DNA from 2 places in the Bacillus sp. YC2 genome. Region 2 is predicted to be linked to the other one. Evidence: a T-box and tRNA genes for the amino acid it is inferred to sense, from the RefSeq annotation. Region 2 holds a T-box; the other holds one or more tRNA genes.
The links. A T-box is a leader RNA that pairs with one kind of tRNA and senses whether it is charged. The one in region 2 lies ahead of thrS (threonine--tRNA ligase), so its partner is inferred to be a tRNA-Thr.
Positions count from the first base shown of each region.

Region 1: it encodes a tRNA-Thr, which carries the amino acid that the T-box ahead of thrS (threonine--tRNA ligase) is inferred to sense. The anticodon was not compared.

Region 1 is NZ_JAHXDO010000006.1:14,576-30,396, forward strand. Features, by position in the region: gene KY305_RS11410 (glycoside hydrolase family 3 protein) at 1-1,819, opposite strand, end outside; gene pbp4b (penicillin binding protein PBP4B) at 1,866-3,149, opposite strand; gene KY305_RS11420 (PTS transporter subunit EIIC) at 3,168-4,535, opposite strand; gene KY305_RS11425 (MurR/RpiR family transcriptional regulator) at 4,551-5,402, opposite strand; gene murQ (N-acetylmuramic acid 6-phosphate etherase) at 5,415-6,332, opposite strand; gene KY305_RS11435 (GNAT family N-acetyltransferase) at 6,432-6,908, opposite strand; gene KY305_RS11440 (2-thiouracil desulfurase family protein) at 6,926-7,378, opposite strand; tRNA gene KY305_RS11445 (tRNA-Glu) at 7,560-7,631, shown strand; tRNA gene KY305_RS11450 (tRNA-Val) at 7,635-7,710, shown strand; tRNA gene KY305_RS11455 (tRNA-Thr) at 7,716-7,788, shown strand; tRNA gene KY305_RS11460 (tRNA-Tyr) at 7,809-7,893, shown strand; tRNA gene KY305_RS11465 (tRNA-Gln) at 7,898-7,969, shown strand; gene sigW (RNA polymerase sigma factor SigW) at 8,202-8,765, shown strand; gene rsiW (anti-sigma-W factor RsiW) at 8,779-9,405, shown strand; gene cdaA (diadenylate cyclase CdaA) at 9,577-10,398, shown strand; gene cdaR (CdaA regulatory protein CdaR) at 10,391-11,827, shown strand; gene glmM (phosphoglucosamine mutase) at 11,845-13,191, shown strand; gene glmS (glutamine--fructose-6-phosphate transaminase (isomerizing)) at 13,629-15,431, shown strand.
Region 2 is NZ_JAHXDO010000019.1:17,762-33,582, forward strand. Features, by position in the region: gene proB (glutamate 5-kinase) at 1-494, shown strand, start outside; gene gltC (glutamate biosynthesis transcriptional regulator GltC) at 557-1,459, opposite strand; gene gltB (glutamate synthase large subunit) at 1,607-6,169, shown strand; gene gltD (glutamate synthase small subunit) at 6,186-7,667, shown strand; gene KY305_RS19115 (zinc-binding dehydrogenase) at 7,803-8,783, opposite strand; gene KY305_RS19120 (LysR family transcriptional regulator) at 8,902-9,783, shown strand; T-box leader at 10,180-10,405, shown strand; gene thrS (threonine--tRNA ligase) at 10,457-12,385, shown strand; gene KY305_RS19130 (ArsR/SmtB family transcription factor) at 12,422-12,724, shown strand; gene KY305_RS19135 (MFS transporter) at 12,859-14,034, shown strand; gene ggt (gamma-glutamyltransferase) at 14,079-15,821, opposite strand, start outside.

The DNA of each region.
Region 1 (15,821 bases), on a different contig from region 2:
AGCCTTTCGGTTTTGTCTGCCCGAATATTGCTTCGATGCCGGCCGGTATGTTTGGCTGGAGGTATTGTCCGTCCGCATATCCCTTGAAACCGTAGACGGCGATGAGAGCTTTTGCTTCTTCAAAATTGGCGGCGTCGTACGGATTTCGCAGGCTCACCAGCACAAAGGGTTTTTGATAAGATTGTGCTGCTTTCATCAGTGCCCGAGGGAAAGCCGTCGTCCATTTCCCGGGATCTGTCACGGAATCATCGATGATGCCGTCGTTAACGACAGGGTCATTTTTTACGACATATGAGCCTGTAATCATGTAATCAGCATTGGCCGCTTTCTCTTTATCTTCGTCATTAAAGGTGCGCTCCGCAAAGTTTATTTTGCTGATGGTTACCGGCTTGATCTTTTTTTCTTTGATGAGCTGCCGTACGGTTTCTTCCATTGATGCTGTTTGGTCTTCATAAGGTGCGGCAATGAGGACGCGGCTGTTTTTTTTCGGCTTGAACGGAAGTGTCCGGTCCTCGTTTTTTAAGACGGTCACTGCTTTTTCAGCAATCTTTTTTTCTGTCTTCAAATGGCTCTTGCTGCCGACGGTCTGCTTTGCTTTTGAGATTTTCTTTGTCAGGCTTGTTTCTTTCGGTGCGGGATAAATGCCGCGCTTTATTTTCAGGGAAATGATACGCTCAACGGATTTGTTAATTTGCTGAAGGGGGATATCACCTTTTTGAACCGCTTTTTTTAAAGCAGAAAGGACGCCTTCAAAACGTTTTTCTGTTTGCAGTGACGTGACCTGAGCAGGCATCAGGGCGATATCGACCCCTGCTTTTATTGCCATGACGACCGCCTCTTCCTGTCCGAAATGATCGGCGATTGCTTTCATATTTAATGCATCCGTGACGATGACGCCGTTAAAGCCCATTTCTTCACGGAGAAGGTGAGTCATAACTTTTTTTGAGAGTGTAGCGGGTACGAGGATATTTGAACCGTCCAGTTTGCTTTTATAGGTGGTATCATCAAACGCTGGAAATTGCACGTGCGCTGTCATGACCATGTCGGCTCCGGCTTTGATTGCCTGCTGGAAAGGATAAAGCTCGATTTCACGAAGCCTTTCTTGGCTGTGGGTAACAAGCGGCAGGCCGTAATGACTGTCGACATCCGTGTCGCCATGTCCCGGGAAATGTTTGACGGCTGTGGCAACATTCTGTTTTTGCTGAGCTTTCATGGAGGCAAGGCCGAGTGACGCCGTCAGATTCCGATTTGCACTGAATGATCTGACGCCGATGACCGGATTGCCGGGATTGTTATTAATGTCCAGAACGGGTGCGAAATTTGTATTAATGCCTAAGGCCTTAAGCTCTTTTCCGATGATGGCGCCTGTCTGGGATGCGTAAGCTGGTTTTCTTGCAGCGCCGAGGGCCATATTGCCTGGGAAATGAGTCCCCTCACCAAGTCTTGTCACGATTCCGCCTTCTTGATCAATGCTTAATAAAAGCGGAATTTTCGGGCTTGCCTTTTGAAAAGCATCTGTCAGGCGGACAGTTTGTTCTGTGTTTTTTACATTTTCTGCAAATAAAATAACTCCGCCGAATTGATATTTTTTAATAAGCCCTGCGACTTCGTTGTTCATTTGGGTAAATGCCTGTGGTGATGACTGCCCATCTTTTTGCCAATTGCGAAAATCAGGCATGAGCATCTGCCCCAATTTCTCATCTAATGTCATGCGTGCTACCGCTTGCTTCGCCTGCGATGGAATATCTTGCTTTGTGGCGGCCTGATGTGTCCCGAAAACAATAAACAACAGTAATACTGCTGAGATGACAAGTTTCATAATGGTATCCTCCTGCCGTCATAGTTTGGACAAAAGACATAGGTTGTCATTCAATTGCTTCGTAAATCGCTTTTATGACACTTCCGTAGCTCCCGGTTGGAAACAGGTCTCCTTCGAATACATTCGGGTTTTCAGCGGGATTGGCGACGGGTGAATGCTTTTTATTCGTTAACAGTGCAATGCCCAGTTTGTAGGACGGGTCAATAATGGTCACTGTGCCGGTCCATCCCGTGTGTCCGTAAGCCTGCTTGCTGGCATAAGGGCCGAACATCCACTCCATGTCTTGGCTGCCGTTTTTCCGCCAGCCAAGAGCGTATGTCGGATCGGAGGAAGCAGCCGTTGTGAACAGTTCAGCGGTTTGTTTGGTGAAGAGTGAAGCGTGCTTATAACTGCCGCCGTTCAGCATAACTTGAAGCAGGACGGCCATGTCATCGGCTCGGGAGAACAGCCCGGCATGCCCGGAAACTCCCCCCATGGAGTAAAATGCCTTTTCATCGTGAACCTCGCCTTGCAGCGTATAAGTCCTTATGTTGGGGAAATGGATGACCCCGTCTCTTGTGTTGCCTAAACGTTCAGTTGCCGCAAACGATTTGGCCTTAAAGCCTTTTTGCAGCGGATTGAACAGCGTGTGCGTCAGTTTCAACGGTTTGTAAAGCTCTTGTTCTGCATATACATCAAGGGATTTTCCGGTTATGTTTTCAATGATGCAGCCGAGAAGCATATAGCCGATATCGCTGTACACGTGTTTCGTCCCCGGTTTGTAATCCAAAGGTATGCGTGTGAGATAGCGAATCGTTTTTTCTCGATCTTGAGAATAATATTGGCCCGCTGTGTCCGGCTGATAGAAATAAAAGCTCGATGGCAGCCCGGATTGATGCTGGAGGACGTCAATGACGCGGATGCTGTCTTTTCCTTTCAGCGGATCGTCTTTTCTGTCCTTGAAATCTGGTAAATAAGCGGATACCTTTTCATAGATATCTAGCTTTCCTTGGCTGACCAGGCGCTGTAAGGCGAAATTGGCGGCGTACATTTTCGTATTGGAGGCTAAATCGAACATTGTTGTTGTTTTCATCTTTTCCGGCCGGTGTAAAAGTGTATCTCCGTCATATTTTTTGCTGTAGCCGTACGCTTTCTTTTTGATCACCCGTCCGTCCTTTACGACAACGAGAACGGCTCCCGGAAATCCTGCGGCAATGTCTTTTTCAATCATTTGATCAACCTTTCTCAGCTTTGCTGTATCGTATGTTTTGGATTGGGCGCAGGCTTTATGCGGCAGCAGTAAAGAAAGGCTTAACGTGACCGTGAGTAATGCGATTACCATCGTTTTCATAGATTGATCCCTCCCGGCTTAATCGAATTCAGCAGCCATGTCATCTGTAAATCCGAAAGCATAGGTGAATAAGAAGCCTGCTGCGTAGGAAATAAGCAGACCGATGATATATATAGCGATTTGTGACGGGTGAACGAGAAAAGAGAGCGGGAGGCCGGAAACGCCGATGGAGAATGTCGCCACTTGAAAATGGGCTTGGAAGGCCCCGCCAATCCCCGCACCCAGACATGCTGTCAAAAACGGCCGGCCGAGCGGGAGAGTGACGCCGAAAATAAGCGGTTCTCCGATCCCCAGAAGGCCGGATGGCAGTCCGCCTCCTATCGCTCTTTTCAGTGAGGCTTTTTTTGTTTTCTTGAAGACGGCGAAGGCCGCGCCGACTTGGCCTGCGCCTCCCATCGCGAGAATAGGGAGAAGCGGATCATCCCCGATGGAACGGATTAATTCCAGATGCACGGGGGTCAAACCTTGGTGAAGGCCTGTGACGACAAGGGGCAGGAAAGCGGCGCTTAATACGAATCCCGAAATAACACCGCCCAATTGCAGCAGCGACAATAAACCTGAGGTGATGAGATCGGAAATAAAACCGCCTGCAGGAATAAAGACGACATACGTAACCAATCCGGTGATGAGTAAAGATATGGTAGGCGTAACGATGATGTCGATCGATTGATGAATATACCGCCTGATGTATTGTTCGGTATAAGCGATAAAAATGGCTGCGAAAAGGACGCCGATCAGCCCTCCCCTGCCAGGAAGGAGATTTTCTCCGAATAAACTGATATTGGCGATTTCGGGATTAAGGATCAAAATGCCTGCCAATCCGCCCATCGCGGGTGTTCCTCCGAATTCTTTGGCGGCATTTATACCGACTAAGACGCCGAGGTAAGCGAATAAGCCTGAGCCGATAACCGTTAATATAAGTGCGATTTGGGATTCTTTTGAGAGCCAGCCGGCCTGAATGACGGCTTTTGTGATGCCGGTGATTAAGCCTGATGCAATGAGTGCGGGAATGAGAGGGATGAAGATGCTGGATATTTTTCTTAGAAATAATTTAATCGGTGTCGTGTTTTTTCTATTGATATCTGCTTTTTTTTGTGAGGCGGCTTCTTTTAAGTCGAAGTTTTTTTCTGCCGCCGTAAGTTTTGAGAAAGCGGCGGCGACATGATTGACGACTCCTGCGCCGAGAATGATCTGAAGCGTTTCGGCTTCCACTACGCCGATGACGCCATCGAGCTGTTTCAACGCTTCAATGTCTGTTTGGTCCTTGTCAAAAGGCGTAATCCTCAGACGTGTCATACAGTGGGTGAAGCTTGAAATATTAGACGGCCCGCCGCAATGCTTTAAGATGTCTCTGGCTAACGTATTGTAAACTTCGTCTTTGCGCATCAAAACCCCTCCTCTTTATGTGTGTTTCATCAATCGGATGGCTTCTCTTGTGTTATCAATATATCCGATGGTTTCCTCATATTCCTCCGAGGCCATGCCTAAAAACAATATATCAATCATAAAAAGCTGGGCTAACCGGGAAGAAGTGGCGGCGCTGCGAAAAGGCGCTTCATTTGAGTGTGCGGTATATAAAGAAATGTCCGCTAGAGATGAGATTGCGTTTTGGCTGAATGCTGTCAGGCTTATGGTTTGTATGCCTTTTTGTTTTGCCAATAAAACGAGATTAATTATTTCCTGAGTTTCTCCTGAAAATGATATGGCAAATACAATATCCCGTTTGCCGGCGTTTGCGATTAATGACGCGACGAGATGCGTGTCGGAAAAAGCAGTCGCTTGTTTATTGACGCGGAGCCATTTCTGCTGGGCATCCCGGGCGACAAGTCCTGAAGCGCCTGCGCCGATGAAGTGGACGGCGCGGGCTTGTGATAGTGCTGATACCGCTTGTTTGAGTGTTTTATAGTCTGTGATGCCGGCAGTATCCTGGATGGCTTGGATGGCATTGCCTGCCGCTTTCTCAGAAATGGAACTGAGCGGCTCATTCGGCTGAATGTCTCTGTAGCCTTGGGCTGAAGGCTTTGCCAAGTCTCCTGCGATTCGCATTTTCAACTCTTGAAATCCTTTTAAGCCGAGTGATTTGCATAACCTGATAACGGCTGCTCCGCTTGTGCCGGCAGAGGCGCTGACGTCATGGACAGTGCTATCGGCCGTCTCATGGGGATGCTGTAAAATATAGTCGGCAAGCTTGCGTTCTGACGGGGGGAGCTTGTGCTTCATTGCCTGAATAATTGATAATCCGCCGTTGGCCAATTGCGTCTCTCCTTACATGGAATGATGGTGCTCAATGGCTTTGTCAATGAAGCCTCCTGCTTCTTTGAGCAATGCTGCGGCATGTTTTTCATCCGAATTGGTTTTCAGCATAACAATCGCTGTTTTGACGTGGAGATCGGCGGTTTCGAGTGTTTCTTTTGCCGTGTCGTACGGGGCACCCGTTATCGTTTGGATGATGCCGATCGCCCGTTCTTTCAGTTTTTCATTGCTGACATGGACGTCCACCATTAAGTTCTCGTACACTTTGCCGCTTTTCACCATGACGGCTGTGGAAATCATGTTCAAAATCATTTTATGTGCTGTTGCCGCTTTCATTCGTGTTGAGCCTGTAATCACTTCAGGGCCGACGATGACCTCGATGCTGTGATCAGCATAATTGCCAATGAGTGAATGTTTGTTGCATGTCAGTGCAACGGTTTTGGCGCCGATTGTATTGGCGTATTTCAGTACGCCTGCCGCATACGGCGTCCGCCCGCTTGCTGCAATGGCAATGACCGTGTCGTTTTCGGTAAGACCTATGGATTTTATATCGTCAGCTCCGGCTTCTTCGCTGTCTTCTATTCCTTCTGAAGCACGCAAAAAGGCGTCTGCTCCTCCGGCCATCAGACCGATGACTGTCTCAGGGCTCACGCTATAGGTAGGCGGACATTCAACCGCATCTAATACGCCGAGTCTGCCGCTTGTCCCTGCCCCCGCATAAATCAGCCTGCCCTTTTTCTGCAATGATTCATGCGCGAATTCGACTGCGGCTTGGATATCCGGAAGAACCTGCTGCACGGCTTCTGCGACTTTGTAATCCTCTTGATTGATGAGTTGAAGGATTTCCATTGTGTCTGCTTGATGGATAGAAGCGGTTTGCGGATTTCTTGTTTCTGTCGTCAGTTTGTGAATGTTCAGCCGGTCTGTCATATGTTTACCTCCCAAGTATTTATTACTTGAAGTATATGGGCTTTTGACATAATGTTTCAATAAAAATCGGTTTTTTGTGAAATAAAATTTCAAACGCTTTCATAAAAAATGATGCAAAATGTATTGTTCTCCAATCGGGCCGATTTTGCGGCGTCCTTTATCAATAAAGCCAGTTGTCTGGTAAAGGTGTTTTGCACGAAGATTGAATTGATTAACAGCGAGCACGATTTCATCACACCACGGGAAATAGCTTTTGACAAAAGCGGGAAGCTGCATCATAGCTTGTTTGGCATAGCCTTTTCCTTGATGCGGCGCGTGTAAGGACAGAGCGCTCAGCAAAATGGCAAAAGCATTGTTAGAATACGGGGATAGGGTCTCTTTGGATGTATGTAAAATAAAAAAGCCGACGGGACGGTCGCCGTTTAAAATGACTGCCGGATAACGGTCCCGGATGACGATGGCTTGTGTCAGGACATCCCGCGGGAGAGCGGAAAATTTCTTATCTTCTTCATTCAGGACGAAACCGTTCAGGTCGTCTAAGTGTTCCGGTTTATAGAAGGACAGAGTTACGTCCAAGGCAGATCTCTCCTTTATTACAATTGATCAAGCTCATTTTCTGATATAACGCGGCAGCCTGCCTGTTTTAAAAGGGCGGAAGTGATGCCGTCGCCGATTATTTTTTGGCCTGAGAATGTACCGTCATAGATGAAGCTGCTGCCGCAGGACGGGCTGTTTTCTTTTAGAATGACCGTGTCGGCCCCTATTTCTTTTGCGTACGCTAATGTTTTGGCCGCGCCGTCCATATATAAAGCTGTTACGTCTTCGCCTGATGCGGTTACGATTTTTGCCGTGCCGTTCAGCACGTCTTCGCCTGTGCCGCCGATAATTTCCGCCGGTTCGCGGGGAGTGGTGAAGCCGCCCAGAAGTTCGGGACAAACCATAACAGCTTTCTTTGCTTCCACAAGCCTGCGGATTTTTTTGGATGCGGCGTGAGAGCCGTTATATCTGCATTCAATGCCGCCGAGACAAGAGCTGACTAAGATCATCTGAATTGATTCCTCCAATATGCTGTGATAGATCTATCATAAAATAAATGGGAGGAGAGAGAAGAGTTTTTCAGTTAAAAAACGGGTAAAAAAGTTTGAAAATAAAAAAAATAAAATTCCTCTTTACAAATGGGGTACAACCTGTATATAATAACTTTTGTCAGCTCGAAGCAGACTTAACGGCCCGTTGGTCAAGCGGTTAAGACACCGCCCTTTCACGGCGGTAACACGGGTTCGAATCCCGTACGGGTCATATGGAGGATTAGCTCAGCTGGGAGAGCATCTGCCTTACAAGCAGAGGGTCGGCGGTTCGAGCCCGTCATCCTCCACCATATTTGCCGGCCTAGCTCAATTGGTAGAGCAACTGACTTGTAATCAGTAGGTTGGGGGTTCAAGTCCTCTGGCCGGCACTGTTTTTCAAATAGAATACGGAGGGGTAGCGAAGTGGCTAAACGCGGCGGACTGTAAATCCGCTCCCTCAGGGTTCGGCAGTTCGAATCTGCCCCCCTCCACCATTATTGGGCTATAGCCAAGCGGTAAGGCAACGGACTTTGACTCCGTCATGCGTTGGTTCGAATCCAGCTAGCCCAGTCACGGACACCTTTTGTTGAAAAGGGTGTCTTTTTTTCATTGCAGAATTACTTCGATTTCTGATTGTTCATCGGATATACTATTTTTAAGCTGCTGTTAAGGCAGTATATTCTGTATTTTCCATCTACACCCTGCCTGAAATTTGGTAAAATAAATTTATCAAAAAAATGAAACCTTTTAAAACAAACGACGTATACATACAGACCGGTGAAGGGCAGAGGTTAGATAAAACATGGAAAACATGATTAGAAAAAGAATCAAGCAAGTCAAAAAAGGCGATCAAAATGCGTTTGCAGACATCGTTGATCTGTACAAAGACAAGATATATCAGCTATGCTACCGCATGCTCGGCAATGTTCACGAAGCGGAGGATATTGCGCAGGAAGCGTTTATCAGAGCGTATGTCAATATCGACAGCTTCGATATAAACCGGAAATTTTCAACGTGGCTTTACAGAATTGCGACCAATTTGACTATTGACCGCATTCGTAAAAAAAAGCCTGATTATTATCTGGATGCAGAGGTAGCGGGAGCAGAGGGCCTGACGATGTATTCGCAAATTGCCGCGGACGGTGTGCTCCCTGAAGACGCTGTGCTGTCATTGGAGCTGTCAGACACGATCCAGAGAAAAATATTAAAGCTGCCTGACAAGTACAGAACGGTTATTGTATTAAAGTATATTGACGAACTCTCATTAATTGAAATCGGCGAGATTCTGAATATCCCTGTCGGCACGGTAAAGACAAGGATACACAGAGGCAGAGAGGCTCTTAGAAAACAATTAAGGGATCTTTAAGTGGGGTGATGAAATGAGCTGTCCTGAACAGGTTGTGCAGCTTATGCATAAGCATCTTGATGGAGATATCCTTCCTGAAGATGAAAACGTATTAAAACAACATTTGCAGTCATGCGAGAATTGCAAAAGGCATTTTCACGAAATGGAGAAATCCATTGCGCTCGTCAGGAGCACATCGCATGTCACAGCCCCTGCTGATTTTACTGCCAACGTCATGGCGAATCTCCCAAAAGAGAAGAAACGCGCTTCTGTAAAAAGATGGTTCAGAACACATCCGATGATTGCAGCCGCAGCGGTTTTTGTTATTTTAATGGGCGGCGGTTTTTTCAACAGCTGGCATAATGACCACAATTTCAGCGTGTCCAAACAGCCGAATCTTGTCGTCCAGAATCACACGGTTACCGTTCCTGAAGGCGAGACCGTAAAGGGCGATGTCACTGTGAAAAACGGCAAGCTGATCATTAAAGGAAAAGTAGACGGCGATGTGACCGTGGTAAATGGAGAAAAATACATGGCCTCAGCCGGACAAGTCACCGGGCAAATTGAAGAAATTAACCAATTGTTTGACTGGGTTTGGTATGAACTGAAATCGGCGGGCCAAGGTGCCATCAGCGCATTGGACCCAAATGGAGATGAGTAAAGCGAGTTTTCGCTTTACTCTTTTTTTCTATGTAAAATAAGCATCGGGCGGAGGCTCATTTCACTTGGGAAATCAAAATGTGGTATAATGAGCACGCTATGTGAAGTACATATGCTCATACAGCACAATCCATAACAAAACGAAATGACTGAATTCTTGGAGGACGAGGAAATGGCTTTTGAGGACATCCCATTTTTGCAATACCTCGGCAATGCCGTTGATATTCTCCTTGTTTGGTATGTGATATATAAATTAATCATGGTCATACGCGGAACGAAGGCGGTTCAGCTTTTAAAAGGAATCGTCGTCATCGTGTTAGTCCGGATGGCCAGTTCATATTTGGGACTCAGCACACTGCAGTGGCTGATGGACCAAGCGATAACATGGGGATTTTTAGCGATTATTATTATATTCCAGCCTGAGCTGAGAAGGGCGCTTGAACAGCTTGGCCGGGGGCGGTTTTTTTCAAGAAGCGGCACGCCCGTGGAGGAAGCGCAGCAGAAAACAATTGAAGCGATTACAAAATCCATCAGCTACATGGCGAAACGCCGTATCGGCGCTCTCATCGCGATTGAGCGTGATACGGGAATGGGAGATTATATCGAGACGGGCATTCCGCTTAATGCGAAGGTCAGCTCGGAGCTTTTGATTAATATTTTCATCCCGAATACGCCGCTGCACGATGGAGCGGTCATTATGAAGAATAACGAGATTGCTGCCGCGGCGTGTTATCTGCCGCTGTCTGAAAGCCCGTTTATTTCAAAGGAGCTTGGGACACGGCACAGAGCGGCCGTCGGCATCAGTGAAGTGACGGACAGCTTAACCATTGTTGTGTCTGAAGAGACTGGCGGCATCAGTGTGGCCAGAAACGGAGACCTTCACAGAGAATTGACGGAAGACGAACTGAAAGAAATGCTCGAAGCCGAGTTTAAGAAAAACGCCAGAGATACTTCTTCTAACCGCTGGTACTGGAGGGGCAAGAAAAATGGATAAATTCTTAAACAACCGCTGGGCTGTAAAGATCATTGCATTGCTCTTTGCGCTGCTGCTTTATGTTGCGGTTAACAACAACCAGGCGCCGACTCCGAAAAAACCCGGGGAATCTTTCTTTCCGACATCAACAACAGACGAGGCTACGCTGACTGATATTCCCGTAAAAGCGTATTATGATGAAGCGAATTACGTCGTCACGGGTGTTCCTCAGACGGTTAATGTCACTATCAAAGGTTCTACAAGCGCGGTGAAAAAGGCGAGACAGACGAAGAATTTTGAGATTTACGCTGATATGAATAACCTGAAAACGGGCACGCATAAAGTCGAGCTGAAGGCTAAAAACGTATCGGACGGCCTGACGATATCCATTAATCCGTCAGTCACGACAGTCACGATTCAGGAAAAAACGGCTGAGAGTTTTCCCGTTGACGTCGAATACTACAATAAAAGCAAGATGAAAACGGGGTATACTCCGCAGCAGCCGATCATCAGTCCGAAAAACGTGCAGATTACCGGTTCCAAAAATGTGATTGATAACATTTCACTTGTCAAAGCATCCGTGAACCTTGAAAATGCAGATGAGACGATTGAAAAGGAAGTGAAGGTGACTGTCTATGACAAAGACGGAAACGCACTTCCTGTTGATGTTGAACCGTCAGTGATTAAAGTGACCGTTCCGGTGGCAAGCCCCAGCAAAAAGCTCCCTTTTAAAATTGAAAGAAAGGGAAGCCTTCCGGACGGAGTGAGTGTCGCCAGTATCGACTCAAGCCCGAGCGAAGTGACGGTTTACGGCCCGCAGGATGTCTTGAATTCACTTGAATTCATTGACGGCGTCTCGCTTGATCTGAGCAAAATTGATAAGGATACGGACATAGACGCGGACATTCCGCTGCCGAAGGGTGTTACAAAGGTTTCACCTGAAAAAATTACGCTTCATGTTAAGGTGGACAGTGAAGACAAGCAGGATTTTGATGATGTCGCGATTAAGACGGTCGGACTGGGCAGCTCGCAGCAAATTGAGTTTCTCGATCCGAAATCGCAAACGGTCAACGTCACAGCCAAAGGCTCTCCGGACAATATTAAGGCATTGAAGAAATCAGATATTGAGCTGTACGCCAATGTCTCAGACTTAAATGACGGAGAGCATTCAGTAAAGCTTGAAGTGAACGGGCCGCAAAACATCACATGGTCCCTGTCAAAAAAGACCGCCAAAATAAAGCTGACATCAAAGAAAAGCATAAATTCAAATAAAAATGACGGCAGCCCCGCCAATTCCGATCATCAAAACGGCAGCAGCGGAGATACAAATGACAAAGACAAAAACCAGGAAGACGACACTGACAGCGATAACAATAAAGGTCAAAACCAGGATCAAAATCAAGACCAAAATGAAGACGGATCAAACGCTGGTTCTTCTTCAACAGAATGAAAAAGGAGCGATACAAAATGGGCAAGTATTTTGGAACAGATGGTGTAAGAGGTGTTGCCAACAGCGAGCTTACGCCAGAGCTGGCCTTTAAAGTGGGGCGTTTTGGCGGGTATGTCCTGACAAAAGACAAACAGCGCCCGAAAGTACTGATCGGCCGCGATACACGTATCTCCGGACATATGCTGGAGGGAGCCCTTGTCGCCGGACTTTTATCAATCGGAGCTGAAGTCATGCGTCTCGGCGTCATTTCCACGCCGGGCGTATCCTATTTAACGAAGGCAATGGATGCAGAGGCGGGCGTCATGATCTCCGCCTCTCATAATCCTGTGCAGGATAACGGAATTAAGTTCTTCGGGGGTGACGGCTTTAAGCTTTCTGATGAGCAGGAGGCAGAGATCGAACGCTTGATGGACGAACCGGAGGATAAGCTGCCGAGACCGACTGGTGCGGAGCTCGGGCTTGTGAACGATTACTTTGAAGGCGTTCAAAAATATCTGCAATTTTTAAAGCAGACTGCCGACGAAGATTTCACCGGCATTCATGTAGCGCTTGATTGCGCCCACGGGGCTACGTCGTCCATCGCGACACACCTGTTTGCTGATCTGGACGCGGACGTGTCCACAATGGGAACGTCACCGAACGGATTAAATATTAATGACGGCGTCGGTTCTACGCATCCGGAAGCGTTAAGTGCCTTCGTCAAAGAAAAAAAAGCCGATATCGGCCTTGCGTTTGACGGAGACGGCGACCGTCTGATTGCCGTTGATGAAAAAGGAAACATTGTCGACGGCGACCAAATTATGTACATATGCGCAAAGTATTTAAAATCAGAAGGACGCCTGAAGGATGATACAGTCGTATCAACCGTGATGAGCAACCTCGGTTTCTACAAAGCGCTTGAGAAAGAAGACATCAAGAGCGTTCAAACGGCAGTCGGCGACCGCTACGTCGTGGAAGCGATGAAAAAAGACGGGTACAATGTCGGCGGCGAGCAGTCGGGACATCTTATTTTCCTTGATTACAACACAACCGGCGACGGCCTTTTGTCAGCGATTATGCTGGTCAATACATTGAAGGCATCCGGAAAAACCCTTTCAGAGCTTGCGGATGAAATGAAAAAATTCCCGCAACTGTTAGTGAATGTGAGAGTGACGGATAAATACAAGGTTGAAGAAAATGCTAAGGTGAAGGCTGTTATTTCTGAAGTGGAAAAAGAAATGAACGGCGATGGCCGGATTTTAGTGCGCCCTTCAGGCACCGAGCCGCTCGTCCGCGTGATGGCAGAAGCGAGAACAAAAGAACTTTGTGACGAATATGTCACAAGAATTGTGGATGTCGTGCGGACAGAAATGGGAGCGGAGTAGCGAAGTTTATAAACAGAGAGCGAACAAGACAAGCAGGATTGGCATAAAATGATAGTAATACATGATGCCAAGGGCAGCAAAAAATAATTGACCGTCCTTGGCACATGTTGTAAAATCAAGCTTGTTCAGCCTTTGTTTTTCATTCTCAGGAAAGGCGGCATTGTTTGTTTGCATCTTTATAATTATAGCGCCCGAACTAAGCGCCCGAAAAACGGCTTAGTTGACGAGGATGGAGGTTATCGAATTTTCGGCGGATGCCTCCCGGCTGATTTATGTTAGATCACAGCCGTAAGGATTTCTTCAAACCGGAGAGGCGACTCTCCGAACAAAGAGAAATCACATGATCTTCCAAAAAAACATGTGGGAGGGGACGATGGAAAGTCCCCTTGTTATCTGACTTTCTTCGTCTCCTTTTACACCTTTAGGAGGAAGAAAATATGTGTGGAATTGTAGGTTATATCGGTCAGCTTGATGCGAAAGAGATTTTGTTAAAAGGATTGGAGAAGCTTGAGTATCGCGGTTATGACTCTGCCGGTATCGCTGTGGCGAACGAGCAGGGCGTGCATGTGTACAAAGAAAAAGGCCGCATCGCCGACCTTCGTGAAGTGGTGGATTCAACTGTTGAATCTCAAGCAGGAATCGGCCATACACGCTGGGCGACTCACGGCGAACCAAGCTTCCTGAACGCTCACCCGCATCAAAGCGCACTCGGCCGCTTTACACTTGTTCACAACGGTGTGATCGAGAACTATGTTCAGCTGAAGCGCGAATACCTTGAAAATGTTGAACTGAAAAGTGATACAGACACTGAGGTAGTCGTTCAAATGATCGAGCAATTTGTGACTGGAGGACTCGAGACAGAAGAAGCGTTCCGCAAAACACTTACCCTGTTAAAAGGCTCTTACGCAATTGCGTTATTTGACGGTGAAAACACAGACACCATTTATGTCGCAAAAAACAAAAGTCCTCTATTAGTCGGCCTTGGAGATACATTTAACGTCGTGGCATCTGACGCGATGGCTATGCTTCAAGTAACGAATGAATATGTGGAGCTTTTAGACAAAGAAATGGTCATTGTGACAAAAGACGAAGTCGTGATTAAAAACCTAGACGGTGACATCATGACACGTGCGTCTTATATCGCTGAGCTTGACGCCAGTGATATTGAAAAAGGCACTTACCCTCACTACATGTTAAAAGAAACGGATGAGCAGCCGCTTGTGATGCGCAAAATCATCCAAACGTATCAAGACGAAAACGGCAAGCTTGCCGTGGCGGGCGATGTCGCTGACGCCGTAGCGGAAGCGGACCGCATCTATATCGTGGCATGCGGAACAAGCTACCATGCAGGCCTTGTCGGGAAACAATATATTGAAATGTGGGCAAACGTACCGGTTGAAGTGCATGTAGCGAGTGAATTCTCTTACAACATGCCGCTTCTGTCTAAGAAGCCGCTTTTCATCTTCCTTTCTCAAAGCGGAGAAACAGCGGACAGCCGCGCCGTGCTTGTTCAAGTAAAAGCGTTAGGGCACAAAGCGCTGACGATCACAAACGTGCCGGGATCAACACTTTCCCGTGAAGCGGACTACACGCTGCTTCTGCACGCAGGCCCTGAGATCGCCGTTGCTTCAACAAAAGCCTATACGGCCCAAATTGCCGTCTTAGCGATCCTTGCGTCCGTAGCAGCAGAACGTAACGGCGTTGACATCGGCTTTGACTTAGTTAAAGAATTAGGTATCGCTGCAAACGCCATGGAAGCCCTCTGCGACCAGAAGGACGAAATGGAAATGATCGCGCGTGAGTACCTGACTGTTTCAAGAAACGCTTTCTTCATCGGCCGCGGCCTTGACTACTTCGTATGTGTCGAAGGCGCGCTGAAGCTGAAAGAGATTTCTTACATCCAAGCGGAAGGTTTCGCAGGCGGCGAGCTGAAGCACGGAACAATCGCTCTGATTGAAGAAGGGACACCGGTCTTTGCGCTGGCGACACAAGAGCACGTCAACCTAAGCATTCGCGGAAACGTGAAAGAGGTTGCGGCACGCGGAGCGAACACATGCATCATCTCGCTGAAAGGCCTGGACGACGCGGATGACAGATTCGTTCTGCCGGAAGTCAATCCTGCGCTTGCTCCGCTGGTTTCTGTTGTGCCATTGCAGCTGATTGCTTATTATGCTGCGCTGCATCGCGGGTGTGATGTTGATAAGCCGAGAAACCTTGCGAAGAGTGTTACTGTGGAGTAAAATAAATTTGTTTGTCCAGTTAAACTGCGGTTTTTAAAATAAAGTCGTACCGTTTGTAAAAAGTTGAACGGTTTCACCCCTTTGGATATGTTGAGCCAAAGGGGTTTTTAGTATGAATATTTTATTTAAATTAGAGGAGGGTTTGACTTCGATTAACTAAAGTCATTGTTTGGATAAAATTAATAAAGTTTGATTAAAAATAACCTCTTGATTTAATTCCTCCCAGAGGTTGCTTTTTGTGTTTTTAAATATAGCCATCGTTAACACATAGTTTTCTATATGTAAAACTTTTTTACGGGTATAGTTTCTTTTTGCATTCTATTAGCCATCGGTATTTTTCTATCAAAATTGGTCGCCGTTTTGGCGTATTTTTCGAGAGGAGATCTTTTC
Region 2 (15,821 bases):
GGAGTGAAATGGGAACGGGCGGCATGCGATCTAAGCTTGACGCTTTTAAAATCGTCATGGCCTCCGGAATTAAAGGCTTTCTCGGGCAGGCAAACGCTCCTGACATCTTACTTCAAGCGGTAGAAGAAACGGCCGAAGGAACTTATTTTGAAGCGGAAGGAACACTTCCGTTGAACCATAAAGAACAATGGATCGCGTTTAATTCCGGCCCGGAAGGCGAAATTGTAATGGGAAAAGAAAGCAGCCGCCATGCAGCAAACGGAAATGTTTCCCTATCGCCGAAAGACATTGATGGAATTAAAGGTGAATTCAGCAGCGGAGCGGTTGTCAGGCTGCTGGATCAACAGGGTGAGGAGCTCGGACTCGGCATTGTCAATTATTCTTCAGCTCAGCTGCAAACATTAAAAGAAGCGCCTCACAAACAAGCGGATCAATCAGTTATTGATCCAGAAGCGTTTGTCTGTCACGTTGAACTGTCTATACCGATCTGCTGACCTAATATGAAAAGAAAGACAAAGAAACCCGAAGCTTTCATCTGGAAGCTCGGGTTCTTTATTTATTGATATTGCTCAAGTGTGGAGAAAAATTGAATGACAAAATGATAAAAATCGTTCGCAGAGGGAGCCAGGTCTCTGTTTTTTGGTTTAATAATGCCCACGGTCCGTTTCACTTGGGGAAATTCAATCGGGATTTTGACCGTAAACCGGGGAGTGGTTTCTGTAAAAGTGCTTTCGGGTAATAAAGTAACTCCCATTCCCGCGGATACCAATCCTTTAATTGCGTCTAAATCCTCGCCCTCTGTCGACACAAGCGGTGCAAAGCCCGCCTGTTTGCATGCGTCAATCGCCATATTGCGGAGAATGAATCCGTCAGGGAATAAAACGAATTGATCGTTTCGCAGATCAATTAAATGAATATTTTTCTCTTTGGCGAGCGGATGATTGAACGGAACAAGCGCGTAAATTTTTTCTGTGAATAATATATTGCCTGTTATGTCCGGAAAATCCGTCGGAACAGGGCCGAGCAGCGCTGCGTCAATATCTCTGTTTCTTACCGCATCAATTAAAAACTTATAAGACCCTTGGCGCAGCAAAAATTCAACGTTCGGATATTCCTCTTTAAATGCAGAAATTACTGTCGGCAGCAGCTGGCTGGCAAGGCTCGTGGGAAAGCCGATTTTGACGGTCCCGCGGTTTGGATCGAGATATTCATCAATCTGTTCCTTCGCGTAATCGATGGCCTTCATCGCCGTTCTCACGTGCTCTAAAAACTGCTTGCCGATCGGCGTCAGCTTAATATTTCTGCCTTCCCGTTCAAACAAAGTGACCTTCAGTTCTTCTTCAAGATTTGCAATCTGCCTGCTGATGGCGGATTGAGCGACATGCAGATGATCAGCCGCTTCTGACACATGTTCTCTTTCGGCTACCTCCATAAAATACCGAAGCTGGCGCAATTCCATTTATGTCTCACACCTATCTATCTCATTTTGAGATCTATTTGATCTAAATTATATATTGTTTATATTGTTTTGAAAACTTACAATGAATTTAGAGTTGTCAGATTTTATGACCGGTAATTAACGGAAACTGATCGGGGGAGAGGAATTATGACTTACAATCAAATGCCAAAAGCTCAAGGTCTCTACCGTCCGGAATTTGAGCATGATGCATGCGGAATCGGCTTATATGCCCACCTAAAAGGGAAGGCTTCACATGACATTGTCAAAAAAGGACTGAAGATGCTTTGCCAGCTAGACCACAGAGGAGGTCAGGGCAGTGATCCGAATACGGGTGACGGCGCTGGCTTAATGGTTCAAATCCCTGATGCTTTTTTTAAAAAAGAGTGCGGAGAAATGAAACTGCCGGAAAAAGGGCGTTACGGGGTAGGAATGGTCTTTTTCTCGCAAAATGAAGAAGAAAGAAAAAAAATCGAAAAACAGGTTAATACATTAATCGAGCAAGAGGGGCAAACCGTTCTCGGATGGAGAACCGTGCCTGTTAATGTCGGAAAAATCGGAACAGTCGCGCAAAGTACATGCCCGTATGTCCGTCAAGTATTTATCGGTGCCGGCGGCGAATTAAAAGACAGTCTTGCTTTTGAACGAAAGCTGTATGTCATTCGGAAACAGGCGGAAAATTGGGGCGCAGCAGAGCAGCTCGATTTTTACTTTGCAAGCCTGTCAAGCCAGACGATTGTTTATAAAGGTTTGTTAACGCCTGAGCAGGTTGACGCGTTTTATTTGGATTTGCAGGATGAAGCATTTGTATCTGCATTTTCGCTTGTACATTCACGATTCAGCACGAATACATTCCCTACATGGGAAAGAGCGCATCCAAACCGTTATCTCATTCATAATGGAGAAATCAACACGCTCCGAGGCAATATCAATTGGATGAGTGCGAGAGAGCAGCAGTTCGTATCAGAAAGCTTCGGAGATGACCTTCAAAAGGTTCTTCCGATTTTGAATGCCGACGGCAGCGACTCATCCATACTCGACAATGCTTTTGAATTTTTCGTCATGGCAGGACGGAAGCCGGCGCACACGGCAATGATGCTGATCCCTGAACCGTGGACGGAAAACACCCATATGTCAAAAGCGAAAAGAGCTTTTTATGAATATCACAGTTCTTTAATGGAGCCGTGGGACGGACCGACCGCCATCTCGTTTACGGACGGAAAACAAATCGGCGCCATCCTTGATCGCAACGGCCTTCGTCCGGCTCGCTACTATGTGACTAAAGACGATCATATCATTTTCTCATCTGAGGTCGGCGTCATTGAAGTAGAGCAGGAGAACATTCTGCATAAAAAACGTCTTGAGCCGGGGAAAATGCTGTTAATTGATCTGCAGGAAGGCCGGATTATTTCTGATGAGGAAGTAAAAACAGAAATCGCCAATGAATTTCCGTATCAAAAATGGCTTGAGGAAGAATTGGTTCAAGTGAATCCTGATCCGGAAATCCGGGAAGAAGAACAGTTCGCAGATCTTCTCGTCCGTCAAAAAGCATTCGGCTATACGTATGAAGACATCCAGAAATATTTAATTCCCGTTATTAAAGAAGGAAAGGATCCGCTCGGTTCGATGGGAAATGACGCGCCGCTTGCCGTGTTATCAGATCGCGCCCAATCATTGTTTAATTACTTTAAACAGCTTTTTGCACAAGTTACAAACCCGCCGATTGACGCGATCCGTGAACAGCTTGTGACATCAACGGTGACATGGCTCGGGGCGGAAGGCGATCTTCTTCATCCGAGTGAAAGAAATGCCCGGCGCATCAAGCTGTACACTCCTGTATTATCGAATGAGCAGTTTAATGCGCTCAAAACGATTGTACACCCTGATGTGAAGAGTGAGAACATTCACATGCTGTTTTCTGACGATCTTGAGAAAGGCTTAAAGGAATTGTTTGATCAAGCGGAAAAAGCGATCAATCAAGGCGTGTCCCTTTTAATCTTGTCCGACAAAGCAATGACTGAGGAATTGACGCCGATCCCGCCGTTACTGGCTGTCAGCGCGCTGCATCAGCACTTGATCCGCCAAGGCCTCAGGACAAAAGCAAGCATTATCGTTGAATCAGGCGAGGCGCGTGAAGTTCATCACTTTGCCGCTCTCATCGGTTATGGGGCGGATGCGGTAAATCCATATTTGACATATGCCACATACAAACAGGAAATTGATGCAGGACGGCTTGATATCAATTATGAGGAAGCTGTCAGCAAATACGGCAAAAGCATTACAGAAGGCGTCGTAAAAGTGATGTCAAAAATGGGTATTTCAACAGTTCAAAGCTACAGAGGCGCCCAAATTTTTGAAGCGGTCGGCATCAGCCAAGGCGTCATCGACCAATACTTTACGGGTACTGCATCTCAGCTTGGCGGTATCGGCATCGAAACGATTGCAGAAGAAGCAAAACAGCGCCATCAAGCGGCATACAAGGATGATTACAGTAAAACGCTTGATTCAGGAAGTGAATTCCAATGGAGAAACGGAGGAGAGCATCACGCTTTCAACCCGAAAACCATTCATACCTTACAATGGGCATGCCGAAAAAATGATTACAGCCTGTTTAAACAATATTCTCATGCAGCAGATGAAGAGAGGATCGGATTTTTACGCAATCTATTTGCCTTTCAGGAAGACCGCAAGCCTTTAAGAGTGGAGGAAGTGGAATCGGCCGCATCAATCGTTAAGCGTTTCAAAACAGGCGCCATGTCATTTGGTTCATTGAGTAAGGAAGCTCACGAAGCATTGGCAATTGCGATGAACCGACTTGGCGGAAAAAGCAACAGCGGGGAAGGCGGAGAAGATCCGAAACGATTTGTCCCTGATGAAAACGGTGATGACCGGAGAAGTGCAATTAAACAAATCGCGTCCGGCCGTTTCGGTGTAAAAAGCCATTACCTCGTCAATGCGGATGAATTACAAATTAAAATGGCGCAAGGGGCAAAGCCTGGAGAAGGCGGCCAGCTTCCGGGCAATAAAGTATACCCTTGGGTAGCTGATGTTCGCGGTTCAACACCGGGTGTCGGATTGATTTCACCGCCTCCTCACCATGACATTTATTCAATCGAGGATTTGGCGCAGCTCATCCACGATTTGAAAAATGCGAACCGGGATGCGCGAATCAGTGTCAAGCTGGTATCAAAAGCTGGCGTCGGCACCATTGCCGCCGGAGTCGCCAAAGGCACGGCAGATGTCATTGTCGTCAGCGGTTACGATGGGGGAACGGGCGCTTCGCCGAAAACAAGTATTAAACATACAGGCCTTCCGTGGGAGCTCGGCCTTGCAGAAGCTCACCAAACACTGATGTTAAACGGATTGCGGGAACGCGTCGTATTAGAAACGGATGGTAAGCTGATGACAGGACGCGATGTCGTCATGGCTGCCTTGCTCGGCGCAGAAGAATTCGGGTTTGCGACAGCGCCGCTTGTTGTGCTGGGCTGTGTCATGATGCGCGCGTGCCATTTGGATACATGTCCGGTAGGTGTCGCTACACAAAATCCGGAGCTTCGCAAAAAATTCATGGGCGATCCTGATCACATCGTGAACTACATGCTGTTTGTTGCTGAAGAAGTGCGTGAATATATGGCGCAGTTAGGCTTTAAAACACTTGATGAGATGATCGGACGGACTGACGTTCTTCAAGTCAGCGAACGGGCAAAAGCACATTGGAAAGCCGGTCAGCTTGATTTATCCACGCTGTTGTATCAGCCTGAGGGCATCCGCACTTTCCGTACGGCGCAAAATCATAAAATTGATCAGTCCCTTGATATGACCGCCATTTTGCCGGCAGTAAAAGACGCGATTGAAGCCGGCAGGGAAGCGGAAGTTGAAATAAAGATTAATAACACAAACCGTGTAGCCGGAACCGTGACAGGAAGTGAAATTTCAAAACGCTACGGAGCGGAAGGGCTTCCTGATGATACGATCAAACTTCATTTCACAGGATCAGCCGGACAAAGCTTCGGGGCATTCGTTCCTAAAGGAATGACGCTTCATTTGAACGGGGATTCAAATGACTACGTAGGAAAAGGACTTTCCGGCGGGAAAATTATCGTGAAAGCACCTGATGCATTCAACTGTGAAACACAGGATAACGTCATTATCGGAAACGTAGCCTTTTACGGAGCGACAAGCGGAGAAGCCTATATTAACGGGCGTGCCGGAGAACGATTTGCGGTCCGCAACAGCGGAGTCAATGTCGTTGTTGAAGGGATCGGAGACCACGGCTGTGAATACATGACAGGCGGACGGGTTGTCATTCTCGGAGAAGTCGGCAAAAACTTCGGAGCAGGTATGTCAGGCGGAATTGCATACGTATTGGCTGATGACGCCAAAGCGTTTAAACGAAAATGCAACCTTGAAATGATTTCATTTGAAAAACTGACGCATGAGACAGAGATTCAAGAGGTTAAAGCGATGGCCGAAAAGCATGCGGCGCTGACAAACAGCCAAAAAGCAGCAAGCCTGCTGGACAATTGGGATGAAACCGTCCAAACCTTTATCAAAATCATTCCGAAAAATTATAAGCAGATGCTCCTCAGCATCGAAGAACAAAAAGCGGCGGGCTTATCAGAGGAAGACGCGATTATGTATGCCTTTGAAGCCAACACAAAACAGACAAAACAAGCGACGTCCCAAGGTCAAAAACAAGCGGTAGTACAGTAAGGAAGGGGAGAGGAACATGGGGAAACCAACTGGATTTATGGAAGAAAAACGAGAAAAACCGGCTGAGCGGGACCCTCTCACTCGCTTAAAGGATTGGAAAGAATATTCCGCTCCATTTTCAGAAGAAGCGTCAAAACGGCAGGGGGCGCGTTGTATGGATTGCGGCACACCGTTTTGTCAAATTGGCGCTGATATAAACGGCTTCACTTCCGGATGTCCGATTTATAACTTAATACCTGAATGGAATGATCTCGTGTACCGGGGCCGCTGGAAAGAAGCCTTAGAGCGTCTCCTTAAAACGAATAACTTTCCGGAATTCACCGGACGGGTCTGTCCCGCTCCTTGTGAAGGATCTTGTACGCTGGCCATCTCAGATCCTGCCGTTTCAATCAAAAATATTGAACGGACGATCATTGATAAAGGCTTTGAAAACGGCTGGATTCAGCCGCGAATCCCTGCGAAGCGCACAGGGAAAAGAATCGCTATTGTCGGCTCAGGCCCTGCAGGTCTTGCAAGCGCCGATCAGCTGAACCAAGCAGGTCATTCTGTAACGGTATATGAGCGCGCTGACAGAGCCGGCGGCCTGTTAATGTACGGAATTCCGAGCATGAAACTTGATAAAGACATCGTCGAACGGCGCATTAAGCTGCTGACGCAGGAAGGCATTGATTTTGTGACAAACACAGAAATCGGCGTCGACATTACAGCCGATGAGCTGAAAGAACGGTATGATGCCGTTATTCTGTGCACAGGCGCCCAAAAACAGCGCAATCTGCTGGTAGAAGGCCGGGAAGCAAAAGGCGTCCACTATGCCATGGATTACTTAACATTAGCCACCAAAAGCTATTTAGATTCTAATTTCAAAGACAAACAATTTATAGACGCTAAAGGTAAAGACGTTATCGTTATCGGCGGGGGAGACACAGGAGCCGACTGCGTAGCTACCGCGTTGCGTCAAAAAGCGCGCAGCGTGCATCAGTTCGGCAAGCATCCTAAGCTTCCTCAGGCACGGACGAATGAAAATATGTGGCCTGAACAGCCGCACGTCTTTACTCTTGAATATGCATATGAAGAAGCACAAGCGAAATTTGGGAAAGACCCGAGAGAATACTCAATCCAAACGACAAAAATGGTTACTGATAAACAAGGCCGCTTAAAAGAACTTCATACGATCCAAATGGAGAAAGTCAGAAATGATTTCGGAAAATATGAGTTCCGCGAAATTCCTGGAACCGAAAAGGTATGGCCTGCACAGCTTGTCTTTATCGCCATCGGTTTTGAAGGCACCGAACAGCCGTTGTTAAAACAGTTTGGCGTTGATTCAGCAAATCATAAAATTAATGCAGCATATGGGGAATATAAAACAAATGTTGACGGCGTTTTTGCTGCAGGGGATGCAAGAAGAGGCCAAAGCTTAATTGTATGGGCAATTAATGAAGGCCGTGAAGCGGCGCGCGAAGTCGACAGTTATTTAATGGGGAGCACTGTTTTACCGTAAATAAAGGGGATTATTTATAAAACCGGCTGATGGCAGCCGGTTTTTCTGTGTGACAATGAAACCTCTTTCTTCCTTCATCATATAAAAAGCTCATCAATGAATGAAGGAACGGGTGCCAGCCCGCTCCTCTTCATTCTATTCATTAAAGACAAATCCGAGGTTTCCGAATTGCTGTCCCTGCTTCATCCTGGTAAATGCTTCAGCCGCCTGTCCGAGCGGATACATACGATCAATAACGGGTTGAATCTTATGAAGCTCTATAAATTCAATCATTTCCGCAAACTCCTCACTGCTTCCCATCGACGTGCCGAGGATGTTGATTTGCGGGAAGAACAATGAACGGATCGGAAAGTCAATATGATCGCCTGAGCTGGCGCCGAAGGTTACAATCCTCCCGTTCGGCTTGATGATATTGAAATAGTTTTGGAACAAGGCGGGACCTACACTGTCAAGGATGATATCAGCCTTTTCGCCTTTCAGTGCTCCGGTCCAATCTCCATAACTGTCTATTGCGCCGTCCGCTCCGTATGTCAGAGCGGCGTGTTTTTTCTCTTCACTGCGGGATGTGACGCTGACAGCCGCTCCAATCGCTTTTGCCATTAACAAGGCGTACGTTGCGACACCGCTTCCGATACCCGGGAGAAGAAGGTGTTCCCCTTTTTTTAATTGCCCTTTTGTAAATAATGCGCGATAAGCGGTTAATGCTGATAACGGCAGCACGCCGGCTTCTTCCCAGGAAAGGCGGGTTGGCTTTTGAACGGCATTTTCCGCAGGAATGATCACATATGGAGAAAATGTTCCGTCTGAAGGACCTCCTAAAATGTCGGGAACCTGCGGTACAACCTGAATTGTTTTCCAATTCAGCACCGGATTGATGATGACCTCTGTATGGAGCAAATGTAAAGGAACGCCTTCACCTGTTTCTGTAATGATCCCCGCTCCGTCTGAACCAAGAATAAATTCAGGATCTCCTTTCCTATGTTTTTTCAGTAAAAACAAATCGCGGTGATTTAATCCGGCTGTTTTCAGTTTCACTTTTACTTCTCCGTGCCCGGGCTGTCTGTCAGGCACTTGTCTGAAATCAAACCCATTTTCTTGTATGGTAAGGGCATTCATTATTTTTTTCTCCTTTATTATTGATGAGAAAAATTTTACATGCAGTTTCATTTTGAGTAAAATAAACAAAATTGATGGCTGGTTATCAATAAAAATCATAGCAGGAAGGTGTCCTTATATGGAAAGCGGAGACTTAAAAGTGTTTCAGGCTGTCGCTAGGGCAGGAAGCATTTCTAAAGCGGCGAAAAGCCTGCACTATGTCCAAACAAATGTAACAAATCGTATTCAGCAGCTGGAACGGCAATTAAACACGCAGCTTTTTTACAGGACGAACAGGGGAATAAAGCTTACGGCTTCAGGTGAAAGTTTATTGAAAGATGCAGACCGGATACTTCAGTTGCTGCAAGACGCACAAAAATCTGCACAATTAACCGATCTTCCGAAGGGCCCGCTCCGGATCGGATCACTTGAAACGGCAGCAGCCGTTTATCTCCCTAAGTTTTTTGCAGCCTATTATAATCGCTATCCCGAAGTGAATCTTTCATTGTCCACAGGTGATACGCACACCTTGGTGCAAAACGTTCTGCACTATGAATTAGACGGCGCTTTTGTATATGGGCCGGTTGTTCATGAAGATCTTAAGCAAATCGCTGTTTTTCAAGAAGAATTGGTTTTGATTTCAAGTGAACGGGAAAGCGCTTTGCAGAACATGCTGCAGCAGCCGATTCTGTTTTTGGCCGCAGGCTGTTCACACCGCCAAAAAATAAAAAGCTTTCTGGAAGAAGAGGGAATTACCACTGATAAAATCATAGAATTCGGAACGTTAGAGGCCATTATAGGGGCGGTGGAGGCGGGGATGGGAGTTTCTTTTTTACCTGCATCTGCATGCCGTTATTTTAAAAACAGAGAGAATATTTATCTTCATGAGCTGCCTGAGGGCTTTCGGAATATGAATATATCGTTTATTTACCGGCATGATTTGTTTTTAACACTGGCATTTGAAAAAATGCGGGATGAATTGGAAGAAATGTCTGATAACAGTGTTTTTGAAGAGCTGTGAGTACAGGAAGAACTGCCTATTCCGAACATGCAAAATATTTTTTTAAAGGAAAGACTTTCTTTTTCAAAACAATTATGTATAATAAAATAAAGATTTCAGACGAAACTGTTTTTAATGGGAAAACAAAAATGTAAATCTGCGATGATAAGGACATGAGTCATTCTAACCGGCATACAGAGAGGGAGGGCGCCGGCTGAGACCTTCCCGGCACGAAGACTGACTTACCGCCTTTTGAGCTGTATTGGTGAACTGATGAGTAACTGATACCGTATAGCCGCGTTACGGCAAAAATGAGCCGTCACTTTAATGTGGCGGGAATTTGGGTGGAACCGCGGGTCTGACACACACTCGTCCCTTGTTTAAGGGATGGGTGTGTTTTTTATTTTGACAGATTAGAAAATTGCGATGATAAGGATACGAGTCATTCTAACCGGCATACAGAGAGGGAGGGCGCGGCTGAGACCTTCCCGGCACGAAGACTGACTTACCGCCTTTTGAGCTGTATTGGTGAACTGATGAGTAACTGATACCGTATAGCCGCGTTACGGCAAAAATGAGCCGTCACTTTAATGTGGCGGGAATTTGGGTGGAACCGCGGGTCTGACACACACTCGTCCCTTGTTTAGGGATGAGTGTGTTTTTTTATTTATTATAAATAAAGGAGAGTCGAACCGTGAACGAGCAATATATTGTCATCACATTTCCGGACGGAAATCAAAAAAAGTATCCTAAAGGCGTAACGTTAGGGGAGATCGCGCAATCAATCAGCCCGAGTGTAAAAAAGACTTCAGCAGCAGGCAAGGTAAACGGGTCACTGTATGACCTTGGGCGGAGTATTAATGAGGACTCAGTGATTGAGCTGTGCAGCTTACAGTCAGAAGCGGGGCTGGAGGTAATGAGACATACAGCCGCTCACATTTTGGCACAAGCCGTAAAACGTCTGTATAAAGATGTCCATTTCGGAATCGGCCCTGTTATCGACAATGGTTTTTATTATGATTTTGATATGAAAGATACTGTAACGGCGCAAGACTTGGCGGCAATTGAGAAAGAGATGAACCGTATTATATCGGAAAAACCGGACATTATCCGTGAAGAAATCTCCCGGGAAAAAGCAAAGGAAATGTTTGCTGATGATCCCCTTAAACGTGAGCTTTTAGAAGAAATTCCGCTTGAGGATACAGTGAGTATTTACCGTCAGGGCGAATTTGCTGATTTATGCCGCGGTCCGCACTTGCCGTCTGCCGGTCTGATTAAAGCTTTTTCTCTTACACATGTGTCAGTCGCTTATTGGCGCGGCGACAGCAATCGTAAAGTGCTGCAGCGTATCTACGGGAAGGCATTTGCGACAAAAAAAGAGCTGAAACAGCACTTCCAGCTGATGAAGGAGGCAGAAAAGAGAAATCATCGAAAACTGGGAGCTGAATTAGACCTTTTTATGTTTTCAGAAGAAGCGCCCGGCATGCCTTTTTATTTGCCGAACGGGCAGTTCATTCGGAATACGCTCGAATCGTTTTTGCGGACTTTACAGAATTCTTATCAATATCAGGAAGTGCGGACACCGATGATGATGAATCAGCGGCTTTGGGAACGATCGGGGCATTGGGATCATTATAAGGAAAATATGTATTTTTCCGATGTCGATCATCAGCGCTTTGCGTTAAAACCGATGAATTGCCCCGGCCATATGCTGATGTTTAAGGATAAGCTCCGTTCCTATCGCGATCTTCCGATTCGGATGGCGGAATTCGGGCAGGTGCACCGTCATGAATTCAGCGGGGCGCTGAACGGTTTACTGCGCGTCCGGTCTTTTTGCCAGGATGACGCGCACATTTTTGTAACGCCAGAGCAAATTGAGGCGGAAATAGCATCAGCGCTTCAAATAATAGATGAGGTCTATAGTACGTTTGGTTTTTCCTATGATATCGAGCTGTCAACAAGACCTGAACATCATATGGGGAGTGAAACGCTGTGGGACCGGGCTGAAGGCGCATTAGAAAATGTCTTAAAAAAACTGGGTTGCAATTATCGTGTTAATCAGGGAGATGGAGCGTTTTACGGTCCGAAAATCGACATTCACATAAAAGATGCCCTGAATCGAAGCCATCAGTGCGCTACCGTGCAGCTGGATTTTCAAATGCCGGAAAAATTTGATTTAACATATATCGATGAAGAAAACAAAAAAGTCCGGCCTGTCGTGATTCACCGCGCCGTATTCGGTTCTCTTGACAGATTTCTCGGCATTATCATCGAACATTTCGGGGGTGCATTTCCGTTATGGCTGGCGCCGGTTCAAGTGAAAATTATTCCTGTCTCTCACACTGTCCATCAAGAGTATGCAGAAGAGGTGCAGCGGCAATTGAAAAAAAGGAACATCCGGGCGGAACTGGATGTGCGCGAAGAAAAGCTCGGCTATAAGATCAGAGAGGCACAAATGAAGAAGATTCCGTATATTGCAGTTGTAGGTGATCGGGAGTGCGATCATCAATCTGTCCATGTAAGACAATACGGAAAAGAATCGTCATTTGAAGTGAAGCTGGAAGATTTCATTTCACAAATCAAAGGTGAGACTGATCGAAAAACACTGCTTCAGGAAAAATAATATTGACATATCGTAAATTCACGATATAATGAGCGTATGAAACCGATAGATATTTTTAAAGCATTGTCCAATGAATCTCGATTACAGATTTTACAATGGCTGAAAGAACCGGACCGTCATTTTGCCCCTCATGAAGGAATTGATATGAATGATATCGGCGTATGCGTCAGTCAGATTACCGATAAGCTGCAGATGACGCAGTCGACGGCGTCTCAATATCTCTCCATCCTTCAGCGGGCAGGCCTCATTCAGACAAAACGTATCGGCAAGTACACATACTATAAAAGAGATGAAGAAGCCATCAAGAAGATTGCCGATTTTTTTCAGCATGAGATGTAAGGCTGAATCCTTAAGAAGGGTTCAGTTTCTTTTTCAGACTTCACATCGACATATTGCGATTTGTTTGTCTCTATTTATTATATCGATATATTCTAATATATCTTTATATAAATCACATCTAAGGAGTGTGTAAGATGAAAAACACATGGAAGGTTTATATTTTGGCCATTATCAGTTTTTTAGTCGGAACATCAGAATACGTCATATCCGGCGTGCTTGATAGGATTGCTGATTCCTTGGGCATCACGCTGGCAGCGGCGGGGCAGCTCATTACAATTTTCTCACTTGTTTATGCGATCGGAACGCCTGTCATGATGGCTCTTACTGCAAGGCTGGACAGAAAAAAACTCATCATGTACGCCCTCGGTTTGTTTGTTTTCGGTAATCTGTGTTCCTTTATCCTTCCGGGATACGGGCTGTTTGTGGCGGCTCGGGTTATCATGGCGATTGGTGCGGGAATGGTTGTGGTAACCGCACTCAATATCGCCGCAAAAATTGCTCCTCCCGGAAAACAGGCAAGTTCCCTTGCTACTGTCATCATGGGATTTACGGCAGCGCTTATCATTGGTGTACCCATCGGCAGAGTCGTGTCGGAGGCTTTTGGATGGAGATCTGTTTTTGGAGGAATCGCCGTCTTCGGAATCATTGCCATGATCATTATTTTTTTCGCATTGCCGCAGACGAAAGGAGATAAACCGGTACCGCTCGTTCAGCAATTTTCTCTTTTAAAGAAACGTAAGGTAGCGGTCGGCTTGGCCATTACGTTCTTTTGGTTAGGGGGATATTCCGTTGCGTACACGTATCTCTCACCGTATTTACTGAATGTGTCCCATATAAGCAGCGGGATGCTGAGTTCGCTGCTGTTCATATTCGGAGTTGCAAGTCTTATCGGTTCTAAATTAGGCGGTTTCAGCGCTGACAGGTGGGGGGCGCGGGTGACTTTAACCGGCGGGATGGCGCTTCATACCCTGATGCTGATCTTATTGTCGCTTATCACACATTCTGTGGCCGGCGTAGCGGTGGTGCTTACATTATGGTCATTTGCCGCCTGGTCATCAGGCCCGGCCCAGCAATATCATTTAGCAACCATGGAGCCTGAATCCTCTGGTGTCTTACTCGGCCTCAACCAGTCTATGATGCAATTGGCTATGGCCGCAGGTGCCGGAATCGGCGGCATTGCTGTAACCCAGCTTTCTCTTGCTTCGGTTACTTGGATTGGAGCAGGCGGGATGATTATTGCGATATGTGCCGTGATCTCTCTTTCTCCTTTACGCAGTAAAAAACCTTCTTCAGAAATCAGTGCAGAATAAAAGAAGCCTAATTTCTCTTATTGAGAAATTGGGCTTCTTTTTATTTATTTGCATTCCTTTACATTAACGCCGATGGCGGCTCCGTTTCGGCTTGAATCGGCAACTCCCGTGAACGTGCCGTTTTCACGATCGATTAATATACTCTGCACATTGCCGATATCAACTGGACTGGCGCCGAATTTATGTCCCATTTCGTTCAGCTTAGTGCGGACATCTTCCGGCACTCCTTCTTCATAACGGTAAGATGTCATGCTGTTTGTGTAAATTCTCGGCTCCTCGACAGCCGCTTTCAGCTCCATGCCATACTCAACTTTATTCAGGATGGTCTGCAGAACGGAGGAGATAATTGTCGCTCCGCCAGGGGAACCGACGCTTAATACAGGTTCATCATTTTTAAATAAAATGGTCGGTGTCATGCTGCTCAGCGGCCGTTTATTTGGCTGAACTTCATTTGCGCCGCCAGGCACCGCGTCAAAGTCCGTTAATTCGTTGTTCAGGACGACGCCATAACCGGGAACCATAATACCGGAACCGAATAACTGCTCAATCGTAGTCGTGTAGGATACGACATTGCCGAAGCGGTCAGCTACTGTGAAGTGAGTTGTTTGGCCTTCTTGTTTGTCGGTCGGCTGCTCAACAATCTTATAGTTTGCAGAGCCTTCCTGGTAAGCCCAAGGATCACCGGCTTTCGGTTTTTTGTTTACTTTATTGGTGTCTATCAGTTGTCTGCGGGCATTGATATAGTCGGAATTAAGCAGCCCTTTCAGAGGAACGTTGACAAATTCGGGATCCCCTGCGTATGCAGCGCGGTCAGCATAAGCCAAATGCATTGTTTCTGCAAGAAGGTGATATTTTTGCCATGAACGGATATCATATTGAGAAAGCTTAAAATCATCCAAGATATTCAGCATTTGTAAAAGGAAAACACCGCCGGAACTTGGAGGGGGCGCAGTGGCAATATGATAACCTTGATAATCTCCCCAAATCGGTTTGTCAATCGTAACATTGAAATTTTTAATGTCTTTTTCAGTCATCGAGCCGCCGAATTCCTGTACGGTATCAGCAAGCTTTTTGGTGAAGGCGCCGTCATAGAAGGCTTTAGTGCCTTTATATTTGATGGCTGTGAAGGTTTTTGCTAAGTCTTTTTGAACGAGTGTGTCTCCTTCTTTCAGAGGTTCCCCGTTCGGAAGAAAGACATCTTTTGCGGCAGTGTGTGATAATTTGTCTTGATAATCTGAGATGGCGTCAGCTAAAACCGAATCAATCGGAAAGCCTTTTGAGGCAAGTTTAATGGAAGGAGTGATGAGCTGCTTCATGGAGCGTGTGCCCCATTTGTCGAGCGCTTTTTCAAGGCCTTTTAGTGTTCCCGGAACACCGACAGCGGTGCCTTTTGTAACGCGTTCGGAGAAAGGAATGGCTTTTCCGTTCTCATCCAGAAACATATCTGGAGTTGCGCCTGCCGGTGCACGTTCCCGGCTGTCAATAATGGTGGTATCTTTCGTTTTGGCGTCATAAACCATCATAAATCCGCCGCCGCCGATACCTGACATCATAGGTTCAGTCACGTTTAATGCAAATTGAATTGCGACTGCGGCGTCAACTGCATTGCCGCCTTTTTTCAGTACGTCAGCTCCGATTTCTGAAGCGAGAGGATGAGCGGTGGCTACCATACCGTCCTTGCCGACATCCACTTGTTTGTAGTCGTCGTAGGAAAATGAGTGTTTTTTAGCCTGGGCATGATAAGGGATGCTTCCGGCCGTCAGCAAAGCACTAAGCAGAACGATAAA